Regions from separate parts of the Variovorax sp. 10N420 genome, predicted to be linked through region 2. Evidence: riboswitches for the same ligand, from Rfam matches in the RefSeq annotation. Region 2 holds a riboswitch; the other holds the start of a gene.
The links. Region 2 has a riboswitch for glycine ahead of gcvT (glycine cleavage system aminomethyltransferase GcvT). Riboswitches for the same ligand answer to the same signal wherever they lie in the genome.

Region 1: linked by a shared signal. The riboswitch ahead of AC1DEK_RS10320 (FAD-dependent oxidoreductase) and the one ahead of gcvT (glycine cleavage system aminomethyltransferase GcvT) in region 2 are both predicted to bind glycine.

Annotation. Positions count from the first base shown of each region.
Region 1 is NZ_JBFTIJ010000003.1:471,352-474,752, forward strand. Features, by position in the region: gene AC1DEK_RS10305 (MFS transporter) at 1-286, opposite strand, end outside; gene AC1DEK_RS10310 (hypothetical protein) at 312-1,013, opposite strand; gene AC1DEK_RS10315 (helix-turn-helix domain-containing protein) at 1,172-1,906, shown strand; glycine riboswitch at 2,051-2,157, shown strand; gene AC1DEK_RS10320 (FAD-dependent oxidoreductase) at 2,236-3,401, shown strand, end outside.
Region 2 is NZ_JBFTIJ010000007.1:158,044-161,444, forward strand. Features, by position in the region: gene AC1DEK_RS19495 (glycine betaine ABC transporter substrate-binding protein) at 49-1,614, shown strand; glycine riboswitch at 1,692-1,791, shown strand; glycine riboswitch at 1,807-1,916, shown strand; gene gcvT (glycine cleavage system aminomethyltransferase GcvT) at 1,963-3,123, shown strand; gene gcvH (glycine cleavage system protein GcvH) at 3,207-3,401, shown strand, end outside.

The DNA of each region.
Region 1 (3,401 bases), on a different contig from region 2:
CGAACTTGTCGGTGAGTTGCCCGGAAGTCGCCGAGAAGAGCAGGAAAGGCAGGATGAACAGCGCTCCGATCGCGAGCCCCGCCATGGCGGGGGGCATCCAGCTGAGCTGTAGCTGGTAGGTCACCATGACCGTGAAAGCAAACTTGAAGAGGTTGTCGTTGGCCGCTCCAGCGAATTGCGTCCAGAAGAATGGCGCAAAGCGCCGCTGACCCAGAAGCGCGAACTGGTTGGCATGCGCATGCGGATCAGGCGTGGGGGACGATGATGCGTTGGCGGTTGTGGTCATTCGCAAAGCCTGGTTGGCAAGTTCCTCAAGCCGTTACGGCAGCGGCGCCCGGATTGTGCCGCAGCGTCTGACGGCCCATCGCCTGCAATGCGTGCAACACCGGGAGCGCCGCCAATGCAGCCATGAAGTGCTTGAGGCCGTGGCCCGAGATCAATTGCCGGGTGGCCTCGTAAATGGACGCGTCCGACAGCTCGAACAGCTTGGCCAAGACATAGAAGAAGACCACCCACCCCAGCTTCAGATCGATGGCGCCAGGCGATGATCTTGCGAGCGAGAGGACCAAAATCAGTGCCATTCCACCAAACTGCACCAGCGTCCAGGGCAAGGCATTGCCCGCCCTGTATTGGACGGCCGCCGCCACCAGGGCGCCGCTCATCGTGAGCCAGGCGGCGGGCCATCCGGCGCGCTCGCTCACCCGCTCGCAAACCGCAAGGCCGACGAGACCCGACAACGCGATGGCCATCCCTGCTCGGTCCGCCGCGAGCCGCGTCGCATCAGGCTGCACGTGATAGAAGGCGGACGCCGCCGCGGTGAAGATCAGCCCCGCGAAGAACATCCACGCACAATCCAGCGCGTTCACAGGAAGGCGAGTGGCCGCCTGGGGCAGCGGCGCGGCGTCGAGGGCGTCTTCGTGCGCCCGATCGAGCCAATGGAGCCAACGCAAGCCCCAGATGCCAATCAGGGCCAATGGCAGATTGCTCAGGACATCCAAGGACGACAGCGGCATGACGGACTCCGGTGAAAAGTTCGATCGGCGCAATCTAGGTTGCCGGCCCCTTCGGAGGCATCGAGAATCGATACGGAGCACTTTTTCACCACCGGCGGTATCGCCCGGCAGTACCGGTTCCGATATCAACATCAACACTCGCCCTTCTGTCGCCACCCATGAGCACCACCGTCGATCTGGTCGTCGCCCTCAAGAACGAACTCAAAAGCGCCCACATGACGTATGCGGACCTCGCCAGGTCGCTGGACATGGCGGAATCAAGCGTGAAGCGGATGCTCGCCAAGGGCGATATGCCGCTCACGCGAGTCGATGCGATTTGCCGGGCTCTCAAGATCGACTTCGCGGAACTCGCCCGCCGTGTCGCGGACGCTCAACCCTTGCTGAAGGAATTGACGCTCGAACAGGAAAAGGCCGTAGTGAAGGACAAGAAGCTGCTGCTGCTCGCCATCTGCGTGCTGAGCCAGTGGACCCTCGAGCAGATCGTCGCGGCCTACCGCATCAGCGAAGCCGAATGCATCGGCTATCTCGCGCAACTCGACCGCATCGGAATCATCGAACTGCGGCCCCTGAATCGCTATCGCCTGAAACTCGCCAAGACCTTCCGCTGGCGTCCCCACGGTCCGGTGATGGATTTCTTTCGCGAGAACGTTGTGCTCGACTACTACCGGGGCGGCTTCGACGGCCCCGCCGAAGGCTTGCTGCTGGTGCATGGGTCCATCAGCAAGTCGCTTGCGCCTGCTTTTCTGGACCGTCTGCAGCGTGTGGCCCAGGACTTTGCCCAACAGCATCAGACCGACCAGAAGCTGCCGCCCAAGGAACGCGAGGGCTACACATTGCTTTTGGGGATGCGCAATTGGGAGTTCGAACTGTTCACCCGCCTTCGAAGAGCGTGAACAAAGGATGAACACACAGAAACCGGTTTCTTGGATAAGATGCGCCCCGCAGAAAAGTGGACCCTTTCGTCCCACCGTCGGCGCAAACTCCCATGAACGCTCAGGTGAACCGCAAGCGCGGTTCGGTGACTGCCCCACATTGATCAATCGCCGACTGGAGAGACACCACGCCATGTGGTGCACCGAAGGAGCAAGTCCGCTGCATGCCGCATCGGATGAATCTCTCAGGTAAAGGAGACAGGGGGAGCGGCAGTCTGAACACGGGTCTTCGGCGCTGACACAGTAAGCACCAACGCCCGCCGTTCATGCCATCCCAAAAGGATTCGGACATGCGCGTGGTTGTGCTCGGCGCTGGTTTGCTCGGCGTTACGACGGCCTATTACCTTCAGCAGCTCGGTCACGAGGTGATCGTCGTCGACCGCCACGCGACCCCCGCCGCCAAAGCCCGGGGCAGGGCCGAGCCCGGCGAGCCCGCCATCGCCTTGCACGGCGGCGGTGCGGCTTCGGCCGGTGCCCGGCGAAGCAAAGGCAATGGGCCCCGGCTCTGGGGGAAAGTGCGTCGCCGCCTCTCCGAACTGCTCGACCGCGCCATCGGTGCGCCGCCTCAACGCGATCCGCTCGATCAACTGGTGCGCCTGGCAGCCTACAGCCGCAACACCGCACGGGCGCTTCATGACGAGGCTGGCATGCCTCAGCGGCCGCGCTCGAACGGGCTGATGAAGTTCTTTACCGACGCCGAAGCTTTTCGAGCGCGCGTGGCGCGGGCACCCCATTGGTCCGAACTCGGCTGCGAGGAGCGCCTGCTCTCGCCCGAGGAAGCGATGGCCTTCGAGCCCGCACTGCATGCCGTTGGCGCCGCGCTCGCCGGAGCAACGTTCTCGCCCGAAGACCCGGCACGCGATCCAGCCCAGTTCGCAGCCAGCATCGTCTTCCTGTGCCGCGCGGCCGGCGTGCGATTCATGATGAAGCACACGGTCGTTTCGCTGAAAATCCGCGATGGCCGGATCAGTCACGTGGACCTGCTCGATGCGCAAGGACAACCGGTAGCCCTGCGCGCGCAATCCTATGTGCTCGCCTTGGGCGCATCGAGCGTCCCGCATGCTGAAGAGCTCGGTATCGCCATGCCGCTGAACTTCGTGCGTGAGTACATCGCGACGGTGCCGGTCAAGGACGCGGCGCGTGCACCGCACATCGCACTGCACGATCGCCAGGGCAAGCTGCGCATCAGACGGCTCGAAAGCGCAAACGGTGTGTATCTCCGGGTCTCCTCCACGGTGCGTGTACGCGATGACGAAGAGAGCGAGCCCGATTCGGACCGCTTCCGAGCAATGCTGGGCCGCATCGACATTCTGTTTCCCGGAATGGCGAAAACCGATGAGGCATCGCTCGACACGGCGATGCACGCGGTAAGCAGAAACCGCCTGCCGATGATCGGCAAGACGCGAGTACCCAATCTTTTCCTCAATACGGCCCCCGGTACACCCACCTGGGCCCA
Region 2 (3,401 bases):
GTCCATCGAATGGCCTCATCGGGGCCGCGTCGCCGATACACTGCCTCGATGCGTTCTCTGCGCCGAATCTGGCTCACCGCCTTGGCTTGCCTGGGTCTCCTCGGCGCGGCCTTTCCGTCGCAAGCGCAAGGAGGGGCCGGCGAACTCCGCATCGGATCGAAGCGATTCACCGAGTCGTACATCCTCGCGCAGGTGCTCGCGCAGACGGCGGCAGCGCACACCACACCCGCGCCCGTCGTGCGGCAAGGACTCGGCAATACGGCCATCGTCTACGAAGCGTTGACCTCCGGCGGCATCGATCTCTATGCCGAATACACCGGCACCATTGCCCTCGAAATCCTCAAGAGCGCCCAGCCCATGACGCTGGAGGACATGAACGCGGCGCTTCGTCCATTGGGACTTGGCATTGCGATTCCATTCGGCTTCAACGACGGCTATGCGCTCGCCATGCGCGCGGCCGATGCCGAGCGGCTGGGCGTGCGAACGCTCGGCGACCTCGCTGCCCACCCTGAGCTGAAACTCGGCCTGTCGAACGAATTCCTCGGACGCGCCGACGGCTGGCAAGGGCTGGCCGCTCGCTATGGCTTCACGCAGACGCCGACCGGGCTCGACCACGGACTGGCCTACGACGCGATCGCCGCGAAGCAGATCGACGTGACCGACATCTACACGACCGACGCCAAGATCGATCATCTCGGCCTGCGCGTGCTCGAAGACGACCGCCATTACTTTCCGCGCTACGACGCCGTGGTGCTCTACCGCCTCGACGTGCCAACGCGCTGGCCGCAGGCGTGGGCGGCGATGCAGAAGCTGGAAGGCCGGGTGGACGAGCACGCGATGATCGAGATGAATGCGCGTGCCGAATTGCAGGGCGTGGGCTTCGATGTCATTGCGCGCGACTTCCTCGCGCAAAGCAAGATCGTCGCCCAGCCGGCCAACGCCAACACGACCCAGGCAGCCGGCGCCGCGCGCCCGAAGGATGCCGCGGCGCGCGGTTTCCTCGCCAAGCTCTTCGGCCCGGACCTCGGCCGGCTCACGCGCCAGCACCTGCTGCTGGTCGCGGTTTCGGTGGGGCTGGGCATCCTGATCGCGGTGCCATTGGGCATCCTCGTGTTTCCACACCTTCGAACGCGTGCGCTCGTGCTCGGGCTCACGGGGCTGCTGCAGACGATTCCTTCGCTTGCGCTGCTGGCGATATTGATCTCCGCAGTGGGCGCGATCGGCCTCGTTCCGGCGCTGATCGCGCTCACGCTTTATTCGCTGTTGCCGATCATGCGAAACACAGTCACGGGCTTGGCCGAGGTTTCGGCAGGGCTGCGCGAGGCCGGCACCGCCTTGGGAATGACCGCCGGGCAGACGCTGCAAGTGGTGCAATTGCCGCTCGCACTGCCCACGATCCTTGCGGGCGTGCGGACGGCGACGACCATCGCCATCGGCACCGCCACGATCGCGGCCTTCATTGGCGCCGGAGGTTTCGGCGAGCGCATCGTGACGGGGCTGGCGCTCAACGATCGCGAACTGCTGCTGGCTGGCGCAGTGCCGGCCGCAGTGCTGGCATTGCTCAGCGAGGCATTGTTCGAATCGATCGAATACTTGATGCGCCGCAGAGGCTGAAGGCGCGGCGGAACAAGCCTTGCCCGGCTGGGCGATCGCACTGAAATCGCCGTTGAACGAGCTTTCGATCCCTTACACTGGCGCAGTCAGGAGAGAGCCCCGCTGCGCCGGGGCCGCCGAAGGCGCAGGTCCCACCAAAACACGGGCCCGAACGCTCAGGCAAAAGGACTGGCGAAGCGCCCCGCATCAGGGCGTTTCCTTGCTGGAGAGAGGCGACCCGTCGCACGACGGCCTCGCCCACCGAAGGAGCAAGCCCCGATCGTGGGGTGAATCTCTCAGGTAAAGCGGACAGCAGGGGTGGCCCATGGCTTCGGTCATGGATCTGGACTGCCCCTTTTGGAGAGAGCCTTGGCCTCCGCATCGACCGACCTTCTGAAGACTCCGCTTCATGACCTGCACGTCGAACTCGGCGCACGCATGGTGCCCTTCGCGGGCTACTCGATGCCCGTGCAGTATCCGGCCGGCCTCATGGCCGAACACAAGCACACGCGCGATGCCGCGGGTTTGTTCGACATTTCCCACATGGGCCAGTTGCGGCTTTCAGGCCCCGAGGCCGCGGCCGCGTTCGAGACCCTGATGCCAGTCGACGTCATCGGTCTCGCACCTGGAAAGCAGCGCTACGGGCTGCTGCTGAATGAAGACGGCGGCATCCTCGACGACCTGATGTTCTTCAACGAGGGCCACAACTCGCTGTTCGTGATCGTCAACGGCGCCTGCAAGCAGGCGGACATCGCGCATATCACCGTCAAAATCGGACACCGCTGCCAGGTTTCGCCGATGCCGGACCACGCGCTGCTCGCCCTTCAAGGACCGCAGGCTGCCGCAACACTGGCGTGGCTTTCACCGGGTATCGAACGGTTTGTCTTCATGACCGGCGGCGCAGCGCAAATCGGCGGCATCCCGACTTTCGTCACTCGCAGCGGCTATACCGGCGAGGACGGTTTCGAAATCTCCGTTGCCGCTGCGAACGCCGAGCGCCTGGCCCGGCTGCTGCTCGCCCAACCCGAGGTCAAGCCCATCGGCCTGGGAGCGCGCAACTCCCTGCGGCTGGAAGCCGGACTCTGCCTCTATGGCAACGACATCGACGAGACGACCACGCCGGTCGAAGCCTCGCTGGTGTGGGCCATGCAGAAGGTCCGGCGCACCGGCGGAGCCCGCGAAGGCGGATTTCCGGGTGCGGCCAAGGTGCTGGCACAGCTCACGGCTGCGGACGGGACGGCGGGCCACCTCGACCATCACACCCTCAAGCGCAAGCGCGTCGGCCTGGTCGCGATCGATCGAGTGCCAGTGCGCGACGGCACACTGCTCGAATCCTTCGAAGGCGTTGCGATCGGACAGGTGACCAGCGGATTGCTCGGCCCCACCGTCGACCGGCCGATCGCCATGGCGTACGTCGCTCTGGCCTATTCAGAGCCCGGCACGCGCATGCAGGCGATCGTCCGTGGCAAGCCGGTCCTGATGGAAGTGAGCACGATGCCTTTCATTCCCGCGCGCTATTTCCGCGGCTGAGGCCGATCCGCACGCGGCGCTCTTTTTTGCCTTTTTTCTTTGCTTTTTCCAGCCCACTTTCTCATCTCAAGGAGCTTCAGTTCATGACCACCAGGTACACCAAGGATCACGAGTGGGTTCGCCAGGAAGCCGACGCGGCGCTTGTCACGGTTGGCATCACGGTTCACGCGCAGGACGCGCTGGGCGACGTCGTTTTCGTCGACCTGCCCGAGGTCGGCAAGTCCTTCGCGCAAGGCGAAGTGGCGGGCGTGGTCGAGTCGGTCAAGGCTGCCGCGGAC